3 regions of the Alicyclobacillus fodiniaquatilis genome follow, and region 2 is predicted to be linked to each of the others. Evidence: riboswitches for the same ligand, from Rfam matches in the RefSeq annotation. Region 2 holds a riboswitch; each other region holds the start of a gene.

Region 1 (8,289 bases), on a different contig from region 2:
TTGATAGATAAGTTTTGATTTCGGATCTGAGTGATGCATAAATTGGACAGAAGAGGTTCACAATATGGAACCACTTTTCTCCAGATTGGCTTTATCCTAAGTTATGCACAGTTTTGTATTCTCAACTTGAACGAGTTTCAGTGGAAATCTTTATTTATCCACGAATGAAATCTATCTTTTTGTGAGTCATTTTCTATATATTTCTTTTTGTAGGACATAAAGAAGGCTCTGGGTTGTTTGCTCAGAGCCTTCTTTAAAATAAGTTGCATGCAAATAGAATCGCGCCAAGGGCCCGATTTGACAGCTATATATGACTTTCTATTTTAACTTGCAAGCCATTGAACTTTTTCGTAGAGGTTACCTGTCTTGCTTTTTAGCGCTTTTCCTAAATAGGCTTTACGTGTCTTGACTCGTTCACGGGCACAGTAGGAACCGAAAATCCCCGCCAATCGAATCATTTCTTTGTCTTCTAGTTGATGTTCTATACCGTATTGGATAATCATTCTTGTAGTTTTCGCTAATTCATACCAGGTAAGTTTGTCTGTTCCGCCGGAGAAGTTATATGCTTCCTTCGTTTCTCGAGATATCCGGCCATGAAGTGCACGATACTGGTTTTGTTCCTCGTCCCGTTGATAATCTTTATTTAAGTGAAAGTGAAGGTTATCATCGGTCTCTTTTTTGTTTGGAACAATCGTCCAAAGGGCAATCCTACTTAATAGTGCTAATGCTTTGTATACACGTGAACGACAGTTGCCTAAATTCCACTCATGAATCAATGTTTTAGTGCCATAGATAATCTCGGAGTTATAGTGGCGCCCACGATCAAGTAGTTCGAGACCAAACAGTAGAACGTTTGGTGCATGGTGTTGAACGAGTAGTGGGAGTATTTCGATGAAATTCTCATTGAGACGAAAATAACTCTTCGCCATCAAACGGTCTTGTTCGTAATGAGTAATCATCCATTCGCCATCTTCTAGTTCGCGGATCAAGCTCGTTTTTGTAAGACGTTCGAATGCTTGATGGACTGTTGATTTAGGCAAGTTGAGGGTCTTTCGTAATGTTACATCGTCGCGAAAAAAACGTCCCGTGTCTGCATCATGGATGATCATATGTAGACCGACAAACACAGCTAATGCACTTGCGGGAAGATCGTAATGATGTAAACGATGTCTCATTGCTGTATAAAATTTCGCGTTATCGTATGGTTGTTGCGTGCGCAGTTGCGCTTCTGTTGAGTTGGCTATATTTGAAGGTGTTGCGATATAGTTCATACTGAGAGCGAAGACCTAAAAAAGGTTGCATTAAATAGAACAACGTGGTATCCTGTTTTTGTGAATTCTTTTTCTTTTGGAAACAGGTACTTCCACATTGCATCGGTTCCAGCCGATGCTATTTTTTTGTCCTTTTTCGTCTCTCGCACGATCCTCCTTTTTAGATGAATTTGTGACTTAGAACTCTCTTTTGTTTTTGTAAATACAAAAAGACCGGGAATAGGGGCCCCCAGTCGTGCGTCAACAGCAAACAGTTTCCCATCAAAAAATAACGCTACATGTTGAAGTAATCATTACATGTATGTTAAAATTGACATAAGTTAAATAACTTAGTCGGATGGGATTTGCTCTAGCTGGTTTGGTCGCCGGGTGGGAGCAAATCCTATTCTTTTTTCAAAGTTATAAACGGATAGTGTTGTACAAACATCCATTTAATTTACAAAACGACATAGAAACGAAATCATTCAACACTCGGAAATACGATTTGTGACTATATTACCTGAAGAAATATGTCTAATCAAGAGAAAAAATGGCAGATACTATTGCACAATGATCTCGTGAAGGATATAATTGAGCGTTTTTGATATAAATGAGGGCCTATTTTTGGCCCTATTTTTTTGTAAAAAGCAGTCGATTTATGGTTCATTAGCGCGCATCTAAACTGTCTAACCACGTTTGCAGAAGCTGATTGATTACCCTCGTTTTGTAGCCCTTAGATTGGCGTTTTGCGACCTTATCTAAGCGCTGTAATAAGTCGTTCCGAATCAGAAATGTTGCGCGCTTATGCGTGTCTTCTACAGTCCTCTTGTCTTTCTCCTGAATTTCAAGCATACCTGCGATATGATCCGCTATGGAAAAGGGTTTTTGCGGGGTTTCAGACTGAACAGTGTTACTGTTGTCTATTATGTTTAACGTTTCAGTTTCAGTATTACTATTTACTGAAACGTTTTCCGATTCCGTTTGATGTTTATGTTTTTCTATTTCGTTTAACTGTTCAGTTTTAGCATTACGTTTTACGTTTGTGTTTTTTGCTTCAGTTTCAGTGTTACGTAATACTGATACGTTTGTTTCTTCAGTTTTCGTGTTCAGTGAATTACTTTCTAAAAGCGATTTTTTTGCAGGATTCTCGCTCGGTAACTCAGAAGTCCTGCTTGTAAGTAGGCTTTTAATCTGATCACGCTTTGACACGTTCCATCAGCTCCTTCACAAACGCTTCGTACTGCTCCAACGTCCGTTTATCTTCTTGCGTTCTATCAGTAATGCCACTAAGAACGAATTCTTTCAGTCGATTCCGCCGTCTTATGACAGTGTCAAACACAACATCTTCATAATCATTTCGCGCTTGTTCCAGAATTGAATTATCCAAAGTGGTACGAACGTCAAGTAAGCCAGTCAGTATTCCAGCAAGTTGGAGGTTCGGATTTGCCATTTTCTGCACAATCTGAAGCGTCTCTAGATATCTATCCAGCGCATCGTACGCAAATGGCTCACTTTGAAGCATAACGACTGCGTAATCTGACGCTGCCAAGCCATTGATGGTTTGGTCGCCTAAGTTCGGAGGTAAATCAATTAGTATATAATCATAGTCGTTCTTTACCTCATCAATCGTTTCCCGCAAAAGGTGAGCAGGTTGTCCCGAGTATTCACGATACAGATACCTGGAAAATGTAGACAACAAATCCTCGGCAGGTAATATGTGTAGTCTATCGGTAATTTGATAAATGTACGGTTCCGGATTCCGCTCTTTGACAGCTTCAAGAACAGTATTATTGGTAAAATCATAAATATTCCTACGAGTTAGAAACTGTGTAAGATTCCCCTGACTGTCAAAATCAACCGCGAGTACTTTTTGGTGTTGAGAGAGCAACCAGCTTGTCACAGCCGTAGTCGTTGTCTTTCCGACACCGCCCTTTTGGAGCCCAAAGCTAATGGTGATTCCCATATATGTCCTCTTTTCCGTAATTTCTTCTCTGTTTCCTATCGTAAATTCATTAAACGTTTAAGTCAACACGTTTACGTTTCAGTTTTAACTTAACAACAAAAACTAGAGAAGGCGTCAAGTGACGTTACTCGCTAAATCTCTACCATTAACGGGTATCACATTTTCTAATGGAACGCTAATTCACGATACGTTCTATTCAGGGGCGGAAGTCTCATATACATGGCGCTGTTCGGAAAACTGTCCCTGAACGCGCGCATACGGCGAACTCTAAAAACAATATTACTGAACAATATTACTGAACAATATTACTGAACAATATTACTGAACAATATTACTGAATTGTGTTACTGAACAATATTACTGAATTGTGTTACTGAAGGATAAGCATCGAAGCATACCAGCCAGATTGGAGCATTTTCGATGCTTGGTGCAACGAAGATCTTTGAAGTGTTTAGCCTGAATTTGCCGTACATAACTGACTTACACACACGGGAACAGCGGCGAATATGAAACAAGCTCATGCAGATGCTAAAGTTTAGACTCTATGGACAGAAGATCACCCAATTTTAAACATCGATCAATTCTGTCGAAATAGCAGGGATTTTGAATGCATCACCAAAAGCGTGAAAGAACCACTTTTCGTTTAGCAGAACCCTATTCCATGGTCAATTTTTAGATTAGCGAAACACACGGGTATTAAGGAAAGTGGCGTGGTGTTACCAATACAGCTCCGCGATTAAAGGAAAGATTCGTAAGCGGCAAGAGGGAGTTATTTACCTATATGTAGATACATAGTATGTAGCTTTAAAATAGGGAATTAATGTAATTGAAATTGAGTATCCGACACTACCTTCAAATTCGCCGTTAAACAGTCGAGACGTCAGTCGTCAGATATTGTATAATACGTTGCGGATGCATTGGATGACTCTATACCCATTGTAGGGTAATTTTGTGCCTCATCTACTCTCATTTTAGTAAGATTGTTACTGTCAATGAATGAAATAACGAGGTGATGCACGACGCACACCTCGTTATTTGTGTTATTCTTGGTAGATTTGACTTCCTGATTCTAAAAAATCCTTGGATTTCTCATGCATTCCTTCTTTGATAGCAGATTCCAAATTCAATCCCTTTTCCTGTGCGTATTCACGAATATCTTGTGTGATCCTCATACTGCAAAACTTTGGACCACACATAGAGCAAAAATGAGCTGTTTTTGCAGGCTCTGCAGGGAGCGTTTCATCGTGAAATGTAATTGCCCGTTGTGGATCTAAAGACAGGTTGAATTGGTCACGCCAACGAAATTCAAATCGGGCTTTGGAGAGTGCATCATCACGTTGCTGAGCGTTGGGATGTCCTTTGGCTAAGTCTGCTGCATGAGCAGCAATTTTGTAGGTAATGACGCCTTCTTTTACATCATCTTTGTTCGGAAGCCCTAAGTGTTCCTTAGGTGTCACGTAACACAACATTGCAGTGCCAAACCACCCGATCATCGCTGCCCCAATTGATGACGTAATATGGTCATAACCTGGAGCAATATCAGTGGTCAGTGGGCCGAGTGTATAAAACGGGGCTTCATGACATACTTCCATTTGTCGATCTACATTTTCTTTGATCTTGTGCATAGGAACATGACCTGGGCCTTCAATCATTACCTGCACATCGTACTTCCACGCGATTTGGGTAAGTTCCCCAAGTGTTTGAAGTTCTCCAAACTGTGCTTCATCGTTGGCGTCTGCAATAGAGCCAGGACGAAGACCGTCACCTAGTGAAAAAGCAACATCGTATGCCTTCATAATTTCGCAAATTTCTTCAAAGTGAGTATATAGGAAACTTTCCTGATGATGTGCCAAGCACCAGGCTGCCATGATAGACCCGCCGCGTGACACAATGCCGGTAACACGCTTCGCAGTTAGTGGAATATATCGAAGAAGAACTCCTGCATGAATCGTAAAGTAATCTACACCTTGCTCCGCCTGTTCGATTAACGTATCACGGTATATCTCCCATGTTAATGCTGCTGCTTCTCCATCGACCTTCTCAAGTGCCTGATAAATAGGTACGGTCCCAATAGGTACGGGGGAGTTGCGAATAATCCACTCACGTGTAGTGTGAATGTTCTTTCCAGTGGATAAATCCATGACCGTATCCGCCCCCCAAAGTGTCGCCCATCTCATTTTATCTACCTCGTCTTCGATGGATGATGCGACAGCAGAGTTACCGACGTTTGCATTAATTTTTACATGGAAGTTCCTACCTATAATCATTGGTTCGCTTTCAGGGTGATTGATATTGGATGGAATAATTGCTCGTCCTTCTGCAACTTCTTTACGAACAAATTCAGAGTCCATTCCTTCTCGAATTGCGATAAATTCCATTTCGGGCGTAATGATACCCTTTCTTGCATAGTGCATTTGTGTAACATTTTTAGCTGCTTGAGCACGAAGCGGTCTTCGTTTTAAGCCAGGAAACACTTCTCGATTCGATTCGGCGGTGCCTTTTAATCCATCATCAATTGGAAATACATTTCTCCCCACGTATTCCTCAACGTCTGCACGATCAAGAATCCAATGTCTACGAATTGAAGGTAATCCTCGTTGTATGTCTGTGACAGCATTCAAGTCCGTGTATATACCACTCGTATCGTACACGCGTACAGGTTCGTTCACTTGCTCTCCAAATCGGCCCGTCGAAGGTGAGAGTAGTATCTCACGCATTGGCACACGAATATCGGAGCGAGAGCCTATTACGTATACCTTTTTACTACTGGGGAAAAATTCACTATCATTTGACATTTGTTTGTCTCCTTCAATTCGGAGCGGGGACAGGCTGTGGTCTTTGTCAACCTAAAAGGCCGCAGCATATTGTTCGGGGGTCTTCACAGAAAATAAATGTGCAAAGAAAATCCCTACGCTGGCATTATCCAGATCAGGTTGACGGTCGGCGATACATTCGCCCTCTCAGCCCGGTTTGCCGAGCTCCCGTTTTAGATTATACTGTCGCTTCTACGATATCATTGACCACTTGGTTAAACAACCTTACTTAGCTCCTGATGCATTACATCAGTTTGACAAGTGGGGCAGTCTGCGAAACATGTCTCATTTTTTCTAAGTATAGTTTTCGTTTCCTGTGGCCAATAACAGGACACAAAAGCAGAGTAATTCTTCTATTGTCAGCTTCTCTCCATCTATTTGAGCATCCAGCAACGCACCAATCAAATTCGGTTTTGGATGTTTGCGCTGATGTCCACAATGTTTCGAAAATACCCATTCAACTCGCGCCGTCCTGCTTGCTTGCGGTTCATTAGGTTCATAATGGTCTCTGGATTCGAATCGGCAGACCCCTCCATCGGTAAGTCTGACCATTGCTTGAATAACTTCTCGGTCCTCCGCAGGAACTCCCATCATCTCCGCAATCACGATAACGAGCAAGGGATAAGAGACTCGGGCAACCCGTCGCACACCTTAGGTCTTGGTGCCGCCTCCCGCGGTTTCGAGGCGGTCAACTGCACATCAAGTAACTCTTTAGAGATTTCTTCAATCAAGGTGCCCGAGCGGAAATCGCCTTCGGTGTGAACGCCAAGTTGACGAGACTGCGAAGCTCCGTGTTGCGCGGTGGATCCAAAAACAAAATGCTCGGTGTAATTGTCTTGTCTCTTCCAGCGAACCTTTGCGAGGAAAACAGAGTGAATGCTCAGAACAGTTTGTGCTTTGGCATGCACACATGCCTGACTCTGCTGGTCAAATTATACTGGTCCGACTTTCGGAGTTCGCGATGCCAACTAATCGGATTCAACCGTTGCTCAAGCGCGTTAATAATCTCTTTGGATACTGGTTCTTTCGATTCCACCATTCCCGCTCCCTCGTATGCTAATCAAATGCATAGCTAACGGTGTAGTCAATGGTGTGCCCATATTGCATTAGTTAGAGCTCTGCCGTCTGTTTAATTACTTCAATATCACTTAAATATGTGAAAAGAAAGAGACACCCACCCAGACTCAACTACCCATGGATGACGTTCTAACCTTTCTTCTATACCAATGGGTCCACGTAAAGGCCAATCCAATAATTCCATACTGAATAAATGGCGAGATAATCACGAATTCTGACGTAGAAATGGAGTATATGAGCACGGTCTCAAGTAGTGCCTCACTGAGTAACGCAACGCCCCACACGAGAGTCGTTATGCGTATTCTACGTCGAAAATGGCAGTTGCTCCACAAGGAGGACAAGCGATTGCGTCCCTCTTCGGATGAATTAAATCGAATAGCAAAATAGTAAATCAACGGCCTAGGAAATAACAAGGATCCAAGAAACGTAATCCCAAGCATTCCTGTCACGAAAGCTCCGCGCAAGAGCAGTAATTGTGCATTACCATGTATAAGCAATATACCGAGTTCCAACAAAAAGCCGATCATCGTGAATAAAGCTAAAATGTCTACCCGACGCTGTTTTATAATAGTCCAGACATTGTCAAGTACGGGTATGGCAGTGGCTATGGCAAGTGCTTGTATATTCGACATCTGGTGTTTCAAAATCGTGTATAGAATTAGCGGAACAACACCATTAAGAAATAGAGTCCAGACAATTCCACGCGCCCACTTCGTTGCAGATATATTCTGATTCACATTAAACACCCTCCCAGTTAACAAACAGTTCGTGGAAACAAGGCGGAAAACACACGTGCGTTGCAACTCCAAGAGAAAAAATTTCACGATTGTAGCACCATACAACGGATAGGATCGCTCTATCGTCTTCCTTCTCGTAACCGGCCGTGCCGTCCGGTACATATAACCTCAGTCACTATAACGGCGTCTTTCTGCACGCTCGGCGCGCTTGGCGGACGGCTTCTGGATGTCTCAGTGCAAGAATCAGTGCTCGACCGAGCAATAGGCCAGCGATGGAAAAGAGGTATGGGAGCGGGGCGGTCTGTCCGTGAAAGGCTGCGCCTTCACCCAAAAGTGGCACGAGTAAGAAGCGTAGGCCATACCGAATCGGGATGGAGACGAGCCACAACAACAAGCTCTGCCATGATCCGGCGATCATCCACCGACCATTTTCTTGATAGATACGAGTC
Region 2 (8,289 bases):
ACTGACCAAGCGGCTTGACGTCATCCAACAAATGCGCGCGTTCGAGCACCTGCTCCTGTTGCAAAAGGCCCTTGACATCGCCGTCGTAAAGCAGCCCTTGTTCCGCAATGACGAGCACGCGCGTCGCGTATTGTTTGACCAGTTCCATATCGTGCGTGACCGTGACAATCGTCTTGCCTTGTTCACGCAGCGCTTGTAAACGGTCGAGAATCATCTTCTCCGACACTGCATCTTGACCGTAAGTCGGCTCATCAAACAGATACACATCATGCGCCTGTTGTAACATGACAGCAACCGACAACCGACGTTTCTGTCCCTGACTCAGAGCGTATGGAGATTGCAAAGCGTGATCTTCAAGGCCAAACGCGGCCAGTTGTTTGAGCACGTCAACAGGGATGGAGTCTGCGATGACCCGCCCCGCCATCTCGTCGCCAACGCGTTCATACAAAAACTGATACTCCGGATTTTGAAAGCCGTAGGCAATTTGCTGGTAGCGCAGTTTCGATTTCACACGGGAAATCGGCTTGCCGTGCAACGCCACAGCACCGTCTGTCGGCGGCTGCAGGCCAGCCATCACTTCGAGCAAACTGGACTTGCCAGCACCGTTGGGTCCGAGGATGGCGACCCACTCCCCTTGGTGCAGTGAAAACGTGATATCGCGCCAAACTTGCTGATTGGCGTAAGTTAATCGAGCGTGATCGACCGTGAGCACGGGGGACTCATCAATACAGGTTGCGTTGGCGCTTGCAGAAAGTTGATGGGTGGATTGAACCTGATGATGTTGCTGCTGCCAAGCGGCGGAGGTGCACACCTGTTCGATATGACCCGTCGCATCGACGACGACAACTTTGTCCACATATGGCAACAGCGGCTCATATTTATGCTCAATGATGACCAGGGTCTTCCCCTGTTCGCGCAGACGGGCGACTTGTTCGAACACCTGCCGCGTCGACAGTGGATCTAGATTCGCGGTTGGCTCATCCAATATCAGCAGTTCACACGTCAGCGCCAAGGCCGAAGCGATGGCCAACTTCTGTTTCATTCCCCCGGAAAAATGTGTATGCGCAGCCGAAGTGGAGACCGTTAGGCCTACTTCAGCCAGCGCAGCGTGAATACCATCTGGCATCGCCGCTCTTGGTACACATATGTTTTCCAGCCCGAAGGCAATTTCGTCATCCACGCGCCGCATGCAGAATTGGGCTTCTGGATCCTGAAACACGTACCCAATCTTGCCAGGCGCTTGCAGATGTTCTGCCAAGGCGCACTCTCCTTCGACTGTCGCTTCAATCGAACGGGGAATGACGCCCGCCAAGGCCATGGCCAGCGTACTTTTGCCGCTGCCGCTGGGACCGATGATCAGGACGGCTTCTCCTTCATACACTGTCAAACTGCAATCCTCAATGGCAGGTGATGAAGCGCCCTCATAGGTGATACGAAGATGATCTGCGGAAATGGCCAAACGCTTGGCAACTTCCGCATAGATATGGCGATTCATCGATTCAACGTCCTTGTTTGCTGACCGATTGCGAAATTGCGGACGACACCAGCCCGATTGAGCGCGTCACCCACCAGTTTCGGCAACCAACCAGCCAACACGACGCCACTCAGCAACGTCGCGACAAAGTAGCCGACAATCACAGTTGCAGAGAGCTTGTCGCCGCCGGACTGCCAAAACCATTGGAATGCGCAGCCAAGCGAAGCCAAAAATCCCGACAGAAGACATACCGGCAAGTTGTAGCGGCGGTAGAAAAAGATAAAGAAGGCCAGTTCAGCGCCAACGCCTTGAACCAATCCGGATGTCAAGTTGGAAAATCCCCATTGACTGCCGAGCAACAGCTCAACTGATGCGCCCACCATTTCTGCCAGCAGCGCCGCACCTGGGCGACGGATGACGTAAGCGACCAGAACTGAAGCGATCATCCACAACCCGTTGATCAGTCCTTGCAGCGGCACCCAAGCGCCCGAAATGACATCATACAAAAAATCGGAGAGATAATAGATGCCCCCACATACAATCGCCAAGACAACCATCACAATCACATCTCGCAATTTCCAACGTGCCAAGTCATTCATCCTCCCTTGTTCGTGAGGAGTTGAGCGTCCGACGCGGACGCGGTTTCAGGCCACGACATCACAAAAACAGCACCAGAGAACACATGTAGACATGTGAAAAGAGGTGCTGTTGCAATGGCGATGGGCACTTCCTCCCGCTGGTATTATCCAGGTCGAGTCCGAAAGGGTTAGCAGCAAGCTGCTTCTCAGCCATCATGGCACCCCTAGCGCCCCTCTTCACGTTATCAAATTGTCAATCGCAAGTTTAGCATGTCAATCCATATCCCGCAATCGCTTGTCCAGCAAAAATGACTTACAGCCTGTCCCAGCCAACCTTTTTATCTAAATTGTGAAGCGCATCCACAAAGCGAACCGTACCGGTCTTCGCGCGCATCACGATGGTCTGTGTCCGCGCCTTTGTCTTCGATAAAAAACGAACCCCATGCAGCATGTCACCATCCGTAACGCCAGTTGCCGAAAAGATGGCGTCCTCGCCACGAACCAAATCTTCCATCATCAGCACCTGATTGATATCCTTGATGCCCATTTCCAAACAGCGTTGCCGCTCTTCATCGGTCTCCGGCAACAAACGTCCCATGATATCGCCGCCGAGACATTTGAGCGCACATGCAGCGAGCACACCTTCCGGCGCGCCGCCGGAGCCAAAGAGGATGTCCACCCCGCGCTCCGGAAAAGCCGTGTTGATGGCCGCGGCCACATCGCCATTGGCAATCAGTTTGATCCGAGCGCCCGCCTGACGAATTTCCTCGATCAACGCCGCATGGCGCGGCCTGTCTAACACGACCGCCACGACATCCGAGATGTCCTTTTCGTTGGCTTTTGCGACTGCTTGTAAATTCTCTGTCACCGACTGGTCCATATGTACTTTGCCACGCGCCCGCGGACCCACTGCCAGCTTGTCCATATACATGTCAGGCGCATGCAAAAGACATCCTTTCGGCGCAATGGCGACAACCGCCATCGCATTCGCCTGGCCGCTCGCCACGATGTTCGTCCCCTCAAGCGGATCGACAGCGATGTCCACTTCCGGCGCAGCACCCGTCCCAAGTCGTTCTCCAATATAGAGCATCGGCGCCTCGTCCATCTCACCTTCACCTATCACGACTGTTCCATCCATCGCCACGGTGTCAAACATTTTGCGCATGGCTTCTGTGGCTGCATTATCTGCTTCGTTCTTCTTGCCGCGTCCCATCCAACGCGCGCTGTTGAGCGCAGCTAATTCGGTGACACGAACAATTTCCATTGCCAGTTCTCGTTCCAAAGAGACACACCCTTACCCGATTGTGTTGAACCACGCACAAAAACGGTTCGGCATTTCAAAATGAAGCTGCTCATTTATCTTGCTTTTGCATGGTTTCCCACCACATATCCGCCCATTTTTGCACTTCTTCCATTGCTGGTTCCAAGCTTTTGCCCATTTCTGTCAACTCGTACTCTATGCGCACAGGTCGCTCAGTATAGACTGTGCGTTTTACCACTTCGATATCCTCCAATTCCTTCAAGCGTTGATTGAGCACACGACCACTGATGTTGGGTATGCTCTCTGCAATTTCCTTCGCCCGTTTTGGCCCATGCAAAAGTGCCCGGATGATCAATCCTGTCCATGGCTTTCCCAAAAATTCAAAAGCCCACTCAAATTTCTCGCATGTCGGCGCAATATTTTCAGCGTTTATTTTCATCATGATTTCACCCTCTTTTATGATGAATTGTACCATAGTCATTGACATCTTTTAAGTAAAGGATATACAATACGATTGTAGTTTACAAAAAGTAAACACAAATAAGAATTGAGGTGTTGAGTCATGAAATCAAGAAACGTGCTGATGGCTATCTTTGGCATCTGGTTCATCATTTCGCCATGGGCTCTTGGTTTCTCAAGTCACGTGGGTGCCATCTGGACCAGTGTCATCCTCGGCGCAGTGTTGCTCATCGTCTCCGTCTGGGCCGCGCTGCTAAAAAACGCTGGCGGCGTTGGTGTCTGGCAATCATGGGTCAATCTTATTCTGGGCATTTGGTTTATCATCCAACCGCTCACAATGTCGCTTGGCACGGCAGATGATTGGGTGAGCATCATCTTGGGCGCAATCACCATCATTCTTGCCATTTGGAACATGAGCGACAAATCAAATGATCATGCCCAAACGGCCTCTCACCAACAATAAACAAAACGCACTTATTTAAATCGTCGTACCAAACATTCCTTTTAAGCATCACAAAAGAGTGACCGCTCTTGCGCCTGTCGGTCACTCTTTTTTACGCCTCCGCACAACGTCATCCCTAATCATGATGAGCCGTTCCACGTGTATTAGCCCGCACTGCAGTTGAATTGGATAGATGAAGCACAGAGACAACCTTATTTGAACGCGCGTGTAGCGGCGACTGCCGTTTGCCAACCACGATACAGGCCCGCTCGCTCTTCCTCTGCCATTTGGACAGAAAACGCCCTGTCCCGCCGCCAACGTTGGGTCAATGTTGCACGCGTGTCCCAAAATCCGACGGCCAATCCTGCGAGATACGCTGCGCCTAAGGCTGTTGTTTCCAGCACATGGGGTCGTTCAACTGGCACATTCAAAATATCTGCTTGAAATTGCAGCAAAAAATCATTTGCCGTTGCGCCGCCATCCACACGCAATTTCTTGAGCGAAATGCCAGAATCCGCTTCCATTGCCGCAACGACATCGCGGGTTTGATAAGCCAGTGATTCCAGCGTCGCTCGCACAAAATGCGCTTTTGACGTGCCTCTTGTCAGACCGAACACCGCACCGCGCGCTTCGCTATCCCAATGTGGCGTCCCCAATCCAACAAAAGCCGGAACGACATAAACGCCATCCGCCGAAGTGACTGAACTGGACAACCATTGACTATCTGCCGCATGCTCAATGACACCTAACCCATCGCGCAACCACTGAATGGCCGATCCCGCTACAAAAATACTGCCTTCAAGCGCATATTCCACTTTTCCATCAATTCCCCAGGCAATCGTGGTCAACAGACCATGCGCCGACTCGACCGCTGTCTCACCCGTGTTCATCAACATAAAGCAGCCCGTGCCATACGTATTTTTGGCCATCCCCGTTTCAAAGCACGCTTGACCAAACAGCGCAGCCTGTTGATCTCCCGCAATTCCGGCTATGGGCACTCGCTCGCCAAAAAACGCAGCAGGATCCGTCATCGCATATACTTCAGAAGAGGATTTGACATCCGGCAGCATTGCGGTCGGCACTGCCAAAATCTCGCACAAGTCCTCATCCCACTGCAATTCATGGATGTTGTACAACAGTGTGCGCGATGCGTTCGTATAGTCTGTGATATGTACTTTGCCGCCAGAAAGTTTAAAGACAAGCCAACTGTCTATCGTGCCAAACATCAAGTCACCATTGACGGCTTTTTCGCGCGCGCCCTCGACGTGATCCAATAACCATTTGATTTTCGTTCCAGAAAAATATGGATCAATCAGCAACCCGGTTTTGTCCTTAAAAAGCTTTTGCAGACCTGCATCTTGCAACTGCTGACAAATAGGCGCACTTTGCCGCGATTGCCATACAACCGCATGATAAATCGGGATGCCTGTGTGTTTATCCCATATCACAGTTGTCTCACGCTGGTTTGTAATGCCGATGGCCACCATGTCGCTGGCAGACACCGCATGTTGCTGCAAAACCTCAGCGATGACCGTTTGCACAGAGGACCAGATTTCCATCGCATCGTGCTCAACCCAACCATTGTGCGGAAAATATTGTCTGAACTCTTGCTTGGCAATCCCACATATTTCACCCGCTTGATTGAACAAGATGGCACGCGAACTCGTCGTCCCTTGATCAATCGCTAACACATACTTGGCCATGACAACTCTCCCGTTCTTCCAAAGTAAGTCGCATTGCGCACGGCGTTCTAACTTTTTACAGCCACGGCCATCCAATATTTGCTTCCGTCATAAATCACAACGTCGTCATTTTGCTTTGCGCCAGAAACGTCATATAAATTGTAATGCTCGTATATGCCAATCCGTGGGCCTGGTTGTCGCACCGCCTGCGATGTAACCACATACGTCATCTGGTTCCAAGAGAACACATTCGGCAAATCCACTGTGGCGCTTTGGTTGACTTGTGTCCCGGACGCGTCTGTCCCGGTGCTCAATGAAGACTGCACGTCAGTTTGACTCGAAGCGCTGTTTGCCGCCGTACTTGCCTCGCTTCCTGAGTGCGGACGATTGATGATACCTGCCCCGGACGTGATTTCGCCTGGCGCATTTTGCGTAGTTGGTGCACCGCCGCCAGTTTGCGGTTGGGTGTCACTCCCCTTTGATGCGGACTGCGTTTTGCTTGTTTGATCCGCTGTGTGCTGACCCGCCTGCTGTCCGTATACCGCGCCATGCGTTGTGACTGCGCTCGTGTTTGTGTTATTCGATTTCATCTGGTTGGATCCTGCCGTTTGGGATGATGCTTGCGCTGGCGCAGATTCACCTGTTTCTACCTTGTGGCCAGCGCCCTCATTTTGGCCCGTTCCTGCTCTTTGGCCTGTGCCTACTGCTTCATCTTTGCCTACCGCTTGGCCCACACCCGTCTTTTGACCAGTTTCTGCCGTTTGACTTGTACCTGTACCTGCCTTCCCTGAAGCCGAAGCCGAAGCCGTCTGATGTACGTTTGACTGTTGCGCGGTCGAACTCGAAGTTGCGCCAAACGTATCCGCACCAGAGCTCGGCAATGAGGTTGCACCCATCGGATTCATCAACCAGATACCTGCCACGATGACAGCGGCTGCAGTCGCGCCAAATCCACTGCCCAGCCACAGACGCTTGTGGTAAGCCCTGCTTTTTTTCGGCGGCTGCAGTGTCGAGGCGGCCTCGTCAATCGCATTTAGCATCTTCGTCCGGAATTCTGCGGACATTTCATGTTCCGCGAGAGATTTGAGTGTGTGTTCAAGTCTGCTCGATTCCATGTCGACCCCGTCCTTTGTGTGTAGATACACTGACCAGCTCATTTTCCCCGATGATATGCTGTAATTTTTTTAAAGCTCGGTGCAATGTCACCCGAACCTTGTTTTCTGTCCAACCAAGCAGTTCTGCAACTTCTTTGGAAGTTTTATCTTGAATGATGCGCAGGATAATCACCTGACGATACACTGCTGGCACACTTTGCAACACACTGTCCAATTCCACAGATGCAAACGAATCTGACACGCTCAATGTGTCAGCCATGATTTCCAAATCGATCTCGGTGAACCGCTTGTTCCGTTTTTTTCTGCGAAGCACATCGCTTAGGTAATTGCGTACAATCGACCACAACCACGTGCGCGAACTGCTGCGGTGCTCAAAACGAGGCCAAGCCTGCAAAGCGCGAAGAAAAATCTCCTGCACTACATCTTCAGCCTGAATCGCGTCGCCAAGTGTATAACGCACGTACTGATAGACTTCATCGCCATACTTTTCAAATAAATCCTTAATCGCATTGGCCGTACTGGATTGGAAATCGTCCATACGATCCCTCATTCCCAACGTAAAAATAGTCGAATGGTACATAGGATTTGTTACAGATGGATTTGCTAAAATTCGTTGCTCATGAAGTCGGGAAATAAAATTGTCTTACTTCAAGGGAAGATGTACTGACGGCACTGGCCCCTGCGGCAAGCACCTCAGTCACTTCATCCATCGTTTCTATAAAGCCGCCGGCGATGACTTTGCGTTTGGTCTGTGAGGCAACCTCGCGCACCAATTTCGGCACCACGCCTGGTAAAATTTCTACATAATCGGGATCGCAATGCTTGATGACGCGCACGCTCGTCGCCAAAGCGTGAGAATCCAGCAAAAAAATTCTTTGAATACTGATGATACCGTGCTTCTTTGCCGTCACCATGACACTGGCGTGCGTCGAGATCAACCCAGTCGGCTGGATCCACTGGCAGAGAAACTGCGCTCCAGCTTCATCCGGTTTCAGCCCTTGAACCAAATCTGCGTGAACCAACAGTTTCTTTTCATGCTGTCTGCCCATTTTGCTCAAATGAATCAACTGACCGATATGGACATCAAGTACGACGATGTACTCAATGGATGTGGCAAGCAGGGATTCGAAATCTTTAATGGTTCGCGCTGCGGGGATGACAATTTGCTGTTCAATCTTCAAGAGATCCCTCCCCTTTATGCTTCCGCTGGATTCGCGGACGGCGGCGCACCCCGTCATCGCGAATGTCTACATCTTCGATTCTACACGAAGCTTGTTG
Region 3 (8,289 bases), on a different contig from region 2:
CGCGTTTTAGCGGATGGGTGCCTACGCGAAGATAGCTATATCAACGCCAAAAGGCCATTTATCGCCAAATTGTTGCAGGACATCTACGCGAATACAGAGCTATAGTCGGAAAGGAAAAAGCAGGGCAGGGTAGGCGGACGCAGCGCGTACCCTGCGCTAGGGCAAGGTTAATTGGCCAGTTTATCCTTGTTTTACAATGAATATACCCGCCGTTTTTTCCGGTAACACATGTCCGCCGCGAACATCTATTGATTCTCGCACGCGATGTCTCGCAGCGTCTGTGTCAGTTGATGAACGTCATGCAGTGTTGCAGAAAGATGCTCCGCATCCGCCGCCTGTTGTTCTGAGGTGGCCGCAATTTGACTGCAAAAGGAAAAGGCTTCCTCAATGCTACGCGTAATTTGCGTCATGTTGTTCGTGATGTCCACTGTCGCTTTTTGCGACTGCTCCGCCAACTTGCGAATTTCCTTTGCCACCACAGCAAACCCGCGACCTTCTTCGCCGACGCGCGAAGCTTCAATGGATGCATTGAGTCCAATGATTTTCGTTCTCGTCGCCAGATCTGTAATCAGTTCATTCACTTGTTGGATGGTGCGCGTTTGTTCGACCAATGCCTGAATCTGCGCAAACAACTGACCTTGAATCGTCGAGAGATTTGTCGCATGACGGGCGTATTCGCTGGTGGATGTAGCAACCTGATTCGATAGTGTGTGCAATTCTGCCGCCAAATTCTCAATGCGGGCTTGATGTGTACTCACGCCCCAACTGATGACACCAGAGACTTCTTCCCCGTTCCAGACGGGGATGCACGCGCAGGTGTACTCCCTGTGAAATACGGATTCTTCCGCTTCGACGGTCAATTTGATGGGTTGTTTTTCCTGAAGGGTGCGGTAAGTGATGGAGCCCTCGGCAAGTCTATCACCTGTGGTGATGCCAAGGCCAAGGTTGTCGGTGCAATAGATATATTTCTCTGTATCACTGATGGCAAGCGTGCTTTTCGGAGAATATGTCCCCAATAGCATCTGGATAATCGGCGCGAATTTTAGTAATTCACTTGTTGTCAAGGGCGTTCACTCCGCTTCGTGTGCTTTAACTCTCCTATGTATTTCGTGAAAAATACGAGAACTCCTAGTCGGGGAACGCCATTTTTCGACTTTTTTTGACAACTGCCCGCAACGTGCGTATTGCAGTCGGGCAGTTGCCATTGCTGAAACAATTTATTTCAACGTAATGGTGTTGCTTTGACCAATCATGGCGGCGCCATCGGTATTCTGGTAAATCAATTTCACGATGCCAGATTGCCCTTTCATCGCCGATGGATACAAAAACGAGAGTGTTTGGCCGTCCCCGCTCACTTCGAATCCTGGAATGGGTTTGCCTGTTTGACCGCTGCGCACTGCCTGTTCATAGGTGTTGACGACGGATTGGCCGTTTGAGCCAATCCATTCGAATTCTACCAAACGGTATCCTTTTGGCGGATTCTGAATGCCAAACGTGAATAATCCGCTTTGTATTTCTTGGTCGACGACAACAGACGGCGCGACCTGTGTTTGGGCCATGCTGTTGACCGTGGCTTCTGGATAAAACACAGAGATGTGGTCCAGTTTTGGATCCGCCGTCGTCGCGCTTGGCTTAGGGAAGATCCACAACAATTGGAACTTGGGTCCGGCAGGATACATCAAAATCGTTTGTGTAGCCGTCGAGCGCGTTTCACCAGGTTCACCCAGCACTTGTTTTACCTGCGACAGCGTGATTTGCTGCAGTTTTGGGCTGGATGAGCGAATATCAAAGATTTGCGATCCTTTGTTGAAGCCGAAGGCTGCGTCGTGGCTTGGGAATGTGGCGTACATCCCAGCGCCAGCCTCATTTTGGCTGCTGGGTTGTCCCCAGGCCTGTGAGACTTCGTCGATTGTAGCAGTGCCGTTGACGTACGGAATATCCATGACTTTCCCAGCGGTGGCCAATTGCATCGATTGGGAAATCAACTGCGTCGTATCATTTGTCTCTGTGCCCTCTGGCGCAGACGAGTTGGCTGGGGTAGACGAACTTGTCTGTGTGGCGCCAGTGGTGGATTGGCCAGTTGTTTTGGTGTTGTCATCGTGATTTTTTGACACACTTGTAGATGGATTCGTCTTTGCAGCCAGCGTTGGGGTTGCCGAATTTGCACCCATGCCACATCCGGTTAAAATTGTGCACCCGAGAATCAGAGCTGTTGCTGTCAAGGTTGTTTTTCTCATTGGTCACGCCTCCATTGTTCCTGTCTACCCTGTAAATCAAGTCGATACCTTGATGTTGCGCCATCCGCAATGCTCCAATTGACTGGCATTTTCATGGTTCTACTGGTACGGGATGCATCACGCATGGCGGTCTATCGTTAGAGTGAGCCTATTTGCTGAAGTACATGTGTCCAGTTCTTGCTCGAAATCAAATTGACATGTTTGCACACACCATCTGCGATGATCCCACTTGATTCGTGTGCCCCTGTTTCTGTCGATGCAGAGGATACCTCACGTATAGCGTTCTATGAATTAGACGAAGCAATGTCTGAAATGGTTACAGCGCGAATGCCGGATGGTGCATCAGCCCTCGGATGACGGGCGGATCGTGTTGACCTTGTTTTATGCTTGCGCTACCCTAAAAATAGAGTGATAATTTTTGCGTGCGCCAACTGCGATGCGCTTAACTTCATATGAACCACTAGGGGTGCCATTTTGGCTGAGACAAGGACCTATCCTTGAACTCTTGGAACCTGATCTGGATGATACCAGCGGAGGGAAGTGGACGTTTGCTATGTCTTTTTTGCACTGGCTGACCAAACCACTCCGCGGGGAGTGGTTTTTTTTGTTCACGGCGCTTGCGAGAACGGACGTAAAGGAGCGAATCTGGTGCAAATAAGCGATACCGGGCACGTAATCAGAGCATTGACCATCGCTGGATCGGACAGCGGGGGTGGGGCGGGGATCCAAGCGGATCTGAAGACGTTTGCCGCCTTTGAAGTGTATGGCGCGTCAGCATTGACCGCGCTCACCGCACAAAATACGCAAGGTGTGCAAGGCATATACGAAGTCGCGCCGGAATTCCTGCGTCAGCAGGTGGAGTCGGTGAATGGAGACATCGGCTTTGACGCCGCCAAAATCGGCATGTTAGGCAGTGCCGCCATGACAACTGAGGTTGCCGACATCATTGCGCGCGCGGAGATGACAAATCTCGTTCTCGATCCGGTGATGGTCGCCAAAGGCGGCGCGTCGCTCTTGGAGGATCACGCTGTACATATGCTGAAAACGCGCTTGTTGCCACTGGCCACTGTGCTGACGCCCAATCTGCTCGAAGCGGAAGTTTTGTGTGGTTATCCGATTCATTCCTGGTCAGATTGTCAGCAAGCTGTCTCTGACCTCGCGAAGATGGGACCGCAGTGTATTGTGCTCAAGGGCGGGCATGCAACTTGGGGAATCTCGCGGACGCTTCCGGATGACGCAAACGGGGCGCAGGTGTTTGATCTCGTGTTTGACGGAAGCGCCTTGACCACATTCTACGCGCCGCGGGTGTTTAGCCGCAAGACGCATGGCACAGGCTGCACACTGTCTGCTGCAATTGCCGCCTGTCTGGCGCGGGGAATGAGGGTACTGGATGCCATCGCCACAGCCAAGACGTTTGTTTGGGAAGCGATGGTCAGCGCTGCTGCGTGGGATGTGGGAACAGGTCATGGCCCGCTGGATCATTCAGTAGCGCCACGGTTTAGTACAGGAATTGAGGCTGGTGGGACATACCGCTGGCACAATGACGGACGATTCCATTTGGAGGGAATACGCATATGAAATGGTCTGAATATAGTCGGAATGCTGCAAATCATCTGTGGGAGGCCAGTCTGTCGCATCCATTTGTACGGGAAATCGCAGATGGGACGTTACCCATCGAAGCGTTTGCGCACTACATTCGCAACGATGCGCTGTACTTGCGCACATTCGCGCAGGTTCAACGAATGGGGGCCGCCAAGGCGGACGCGCAGTTGGGTGCGCGCTTGCGTGCGCATGCGGCGAACACGGATGATGCGGAGCGGGCGTTGCATCAAACGTTTTTCTCCATGCTGGACATCGCTCCACCGGATGCACAGGCGCTGCCAGCGCCGACGGCGTATCGCTATATGTCTCATTTGATCACGGTGGCGTCATTGGGCACGGTCGCGGAAGTGGTTGCGGCCATTTTGCCTTGTTACTGGCTGTATTGGGAGATTGGACTTCACTATCGCGACGCCCGGCCAGAACATCCGGTTTATCAGCGCTGGGTTGCAACGTATGGCAGTGCGTGGTACGGCGAGCTTGTGCGAGAACAACTTGAGCGTGCGGACAACTTGGCGGCAGCGGCTTCCATTGAAGAACAGCAAAAAATGACACGGCATTTTTTGCTTTCGTCACAGTACGAATTGGAGTTTTGGACCATGGCGTATGACTTGGAAACCTGGCGTTTTGAAGAATGCGAAACGCAGTGAAGGTCACAGCGTTCATGCGAATGGCTTCAACCAAAAGAGGTCTAACCACACTTTGCCTATACATAGGCATAAGGTGAAGAACACTGGTGTGTGTATCATTTGTGAGGAGCACGAGTGGATGAAAGCCAATTACAGAGTGCAATTACAGGTGAATGTGATATCGGGGAATTCAGGAGTGTATTTCGGCAATACGAACGTTATTTTCGGCGTGAGCAATCATTCGAAATCCAACACTGGGTTTGGTGGCGTTGGTTCACAGAATAAGATGTATCAAAACCTCGGCATCGTCTATGACCCAGATTGGATTGACACGCCGATTGACGACAGAGATGTTCATGTTTATGCGCCTCACCACGATCACAGCGCCGAAAGTGTGATGAACGCAAAAGTGGATTCCATCAACGTCCAAACGGTGACACAAAATTCGGGGATTTTTGTTGGCGATGCGGATATCACTGGACTTGATTCGCATGAGAAAAACAATATTGGTTTGGGGTTGGTGTATGGGAATCAAAACCTGGAGGCGGGCAATGTGAACATCGCGTACGATCCCGATGCAATTGATATGCCAATTGACGATAGAGACAATAAGTCGGCGGTATTCATCGCGCCAAGCAGCCCGATGCGGGTAAACGGTGGGTAGTTGTGATTTTGTCAGCATGATGTTGAGGCTGTAGCCATACTTTGATGAGAAACCGATGTGTTCACTGTGGAGGTGGAAAGATGCCGAACATGATCTCATTTGGTGTGATGAATGTGAACACACCGCAGCAAAATGCTGGTGTATTTGTCGGCCAAGTCAATATGACGGGTTGGGATGCAAATCAAAAGATGGATATGGGGCACGGTGGAACATACGGGATATTCTGTTTTAGCATCGGAAATTTGAATTACAATTTTGACGGCTTCGAAGTGATTGATGGAGTTATCGCAGATCAGGACATCAAGGGGCAGGTTGCTGCGACACTGTAGACATTGCGCACGACAGTCGGGGGGGATGAGGATGCCGAGTATGATCAACGTCGGCGTGTTAAATGTCAATACGCCGCAACAGAATGCTGGTATTTTTTTTGGTGAACTCAACATGACAGGCTGGGATGCCAACCAAAAGATGGTTCAAGCGGAAGGCGGTCAGTTCGGCGTATTTATGCTCAACATGGGCATTGTGAACAATAATTTTGACGGCTTTGAACTGATGGATGGAAACATGTTGGATCAGGATTTGAAGGCACAGGTGAGCGGCAACCTGTAAGGCCTCCATGCTCAATGAACCAAACAAGTGCAAGCGGGCTATCCCAAAGCAGAGAAAATTGCTGGGATAGCTTTTTTTTTCGATGTAATCGGTTTTATTCCATCTAAATAATGTTGCATTTCAATACTTAATGTAGGTGTTCAGATTTTGTTAAGCGCTTATACATATACTTGTCTATAAAAGTTTCGACACAAACCGACAAAAACCGCCCGAGATATAGATGCTGAACATTCGTCCAGGCGTTCCCTCGTTTTCAACATACAATGGATGGATTACGCGAGGGGGTGGAGCGTGTGTGTACGAAAGCAGAATGTCAGCGTCATGTCGGACAGTGGGTTCGATTTCAGACTCCCTATGGCCATCATCAGGGGATCATCGAACGGATCAATGGGGATAAGGCCATAATTCTATCCCCGAAACAGTACGTACCTGTCCAGTTTGCAAGCACAGATGTCTGTGAGGATGACATGGGAAAATTGGATGTCGCCTTGGCTTGGTGGGGCGGTGCTGGCCGGGGTTACCCGAATGGCGCCGCTGGCTATCGGGGCGGCGCGTACGGTTATCCAGGTGGTTACGGTTACCGCGGCGTTTGGGCGCGATGGGCGGTTTCATTTTTGGTGATTTACGCTTTGTGGGGGCTATTTTTGTGGTAGACCGCCATGCGTGATGCGTCCCGTGCCAGCAACATCATGAAAATGCCAGTCAATCGAGGCAGCGCGGATGGCGCAGCACCAAGGTGCCGCATGATTTTCAAGGTAGAGCAGTCGGGCAGTGCCGATAGCGAAAGCATAACTTCACTGGCCGCATCATAGTGTGTATTGGGGGGATGCCAGTGAAGTGGATGGGCATTTTTCTTTTGACGATGTGTATGGTGACAGTTTTGATTTTTGTTTCGATGGCATTGTACGCGCCGATGTGGGTGTTTTTCGTCGAAATGGCCGTCATAGCGGCGCTTTATGCGTGTGTGCTGTACACGGCGCTCTCCAGGCGCGATGGCCGGAAATCGTCTAGTCCAGCAGATACACAGTTGTCAGAGTGATTCAACCGAAATCAAGCTGCAATATGAACAGGGATGTCGGACGAATTCCGGCGTCCCTGTTCATATTGTGCAAGTGCAGGACTACGCCATTTTACCGAGCTTCAAATTGATCGCGTCAGCCAGAATTACTGTTAACAGCAGATTTCGGTCGGCAACTTGTTCGTTGCTTTTGAGATGCGTGAAATGACGGGTGAAGTGCGTCCAGTTATCGACCTCGACGGCTCCAACTCATCAATAAAAACATCACCGCAATGACCGCGAGAATCGCTCCCAGCCATTCAAAATTCTCCGTAGTAAGACGATTTCCAAAGACAACGTCTAGTAATAAAGAGGAGAGAATCGTCCCCAGATATCTTGATGTCTGAAACAAGCCGGAGGAAACACCGATCATTTCCTTTGGTGTGCTTTTGAACAAAGCTGCTTGCATGCCGACATTGTTTAGCCCATTTGCGATACCAAATGCGGCTAGTGCAAAACAAACGCTGATAACCGGCGAAGTTTGCCGCAAGGTGGCCATCCATACCGCCCCGAACACCATCAGAACTCCGGACAGAAGCAACGCTGGCCGAGAGCCCGATTTTTCTATCCATCGTCCCGCTATCGGTGAAGCGGCCAGCGAACACAAACCTAAAGATAGCATGAGAAATCCCGTATCGAGTACGTTTAGATGTCGTTCTTCTTGCAAGTATGTCGGCAGTCCGAAAAACAGGGAGTAGTATAAGATATTTACAAGTACGAATTGGAAATGGACCCAGGTCATTGTCGGGTATTTACCGAAGCTACGTAAAGGAATGAAAGGGGTCGACGTCCTTAATTCCCGCCATACGAATAGTCCCATCGCTATCAGACCAGTCACACCGCTGACGTAATGACTGACCGACTCCGATGATAATGCTGCGATGAGTATGCCGACCATTCCTACGCAGAAAAGGAGTATTCCCAAGCCATCCACCAAGTTTAACAGCGTGCGAAACGACATCTTAATGGAAACATGGATTTCCAGATTGTCCTTCGGAATCGTCCATGATGCAATTACAAAGCTTGCTACTATGAAAGGAATATTCACAAGGAAAATTGCGGGCCAATTCCACCAGTGAATCAAAAAGCCGCCTATGGAAGGGCCAAACGCTGAAGCCCCAGACAAGAATACTGACAGAACCGACAACGCACCTGCTTGTCTCTCGGTGATATAGATGCGAACCATTGCCATTCCGACTGCCGCAATCATACTTGTACCGATTGATTGAAGGACACGGAATCCAATCAACCAGCTATAGTTAGGCGATAGCGGAGCAAACATCGATGTAATGAAGACAACGATGAGTCCGGCGAGAAACACTTTCTTTCTCCCGAATAAGTCGCCGACTTTTCCCATAACAGGCTGTGCAATCGCACTCGATATATAGAACGCGAATATCATCCATGACACGTCTGTGAAGCTGATTTGGTATACGCTTTGCAGTTTCGCTATGGCTACAGAGATCATTGAGGAATTTAGTGGATTCAATAGAA

What was found. A riboswitch is a leader RNA that binds a small molecule or an ion and turns the genes downstream of it on or off. The one in region 2 is predicted to bind thiamine pyrophosphate.
Region 1: linked by a shared signal. The riboswitch ahead of thiC (phosphomethylpyrimidine synthase ThiC) and the one ahead of ACFSB2_RS01170 (ECF transporter S component) in region 2 are both predicted to bind thiamine pyrophosphate.
Region 3: linked by a shared signal. The riboswitch ahead of thiD (bifunctional hydroxymethylpyrimidine kinase/phosphomethylpyrimidine kinase) and the one ahead of ACFSB2_RS01170 (ECF transporter S component) in region 2 are both predicted to bind thiamine pyrophosphate.

Annotation. Positions count from the first base shown of each region.
Region 1 covers NZ_JBHUCX010000102.1:110,063-118,351, forward strand. Annotated here, with positions in the region: gene ACFSB2_RS26755 (hypothetical protein) at 324-1,271, opposite strand; gene ACFSB2_RS26760 (hypothetical protein) at 1,917-2,459, opposite strand; gene ACFSB2_RS26765 (ParA family protein) at 2,446-3,213, opposite strand; gene thiC (phosphomethylpyrimidine synthase ThiC) at 4,254-6,008, opposite strand; TPP riboswitch at 6,102-6,208, opposite strand; gene ACFSB2_RS26775 (hypothetical protein) at 6,629-6,934, opposite strand; gene ACFSB2_RS26780 (VC0807 family protein) at 7,211-8,002, opposite strand; gene ACFSB2_RS26785 (hypothetical protein) at 8,016-8,289, opposite strand, start outside.
Region 2 covers NZ_JBHUCX010000004.1:106,323-114,611, reverse strand. Annotated here, with positions in the region: gene ACFSB2_RS01175 (ATP-binding cassette domain-containing protein) at 1-1,495, opposite strand, end outside; gene ACFSB2_RS01170 (ECF transporter S component) at 1,492-2,064, opposite strand; TPP riboswitch at 2,186-2,288, opposite strand; gene glpX (class II fructose-bisphosphatase) at 2,366-3,334, opposite strand; gene ACFSB2_RS01160 (winged helix-turn-helix transcriptional regulator) at 3,405-3,752, opposite strand; gene ACFSB2_RS01155 (SPW repeat protein) at 3,876-4,235, shown strand; gene glpK (glycerol kinase GlpK) at 4,427-5,917, opposite strand; gene ACFSB2_RS01145 (hypothetical protein) at 5,965-7,011, opposite strand; gene ACFSB2_RS01140 (RNA polymerase sigma factor) at 6,992-7,549, opposite strand; gene ACFSB2_RS01135 (glycerol-3-phosphate responsive antiterminator) at 7,629-8,192, opposite strand.
Region 3 covers NZ_JBHUCX010000083.1:162,172-170,460, reverse strand. Annotated here, with positions in the region: gene ACFSB2_RS20425 (GrpB family protein) at 1-105, shown strand, start outside; gene ACFSB2_RS20420 (methyl-accepting chemotaxis protein) at 246-1,064, opposite strand; gene ACFSB2_RS20415 (YjgB family protein) at 1,218-2,237, opposite strand; TPP riboswitch at 2,690-2,793, shown strand; gene thiD (bifunctional hydroxymethylpyrimidine kinase/phosphomethylpyrimidine kinase) at 2,886-3,815, shown strand; gene tenA (thiaminase II) at 3,812-4,486, shown strand; gene ACFSB2_RS20400 (hypothetical protein) at 4,605-5,129, shown strand; gene ACFSB2_RS20395 (hypothetical protein) at 5,210-5,458, shown strand; gene ACFSB2_RS20390 (hypothetical protein) at 5,490-5,738, shown strand; gene ACFSB2_RS20385 (hypothetical protein) at 6,032-6,391, shown strand; gene ACFSB2_RS20380 (hypothetical protein) at 6,571-6,777, shown strand; partial or broken gene ACFSB2_RS20375 (Tn3 family transposase) at 6,862-6,996, opposite strand; gene ACFSB2_RS20370 (MFS transporter) at 6,983-8,289, opposite strand, start outside.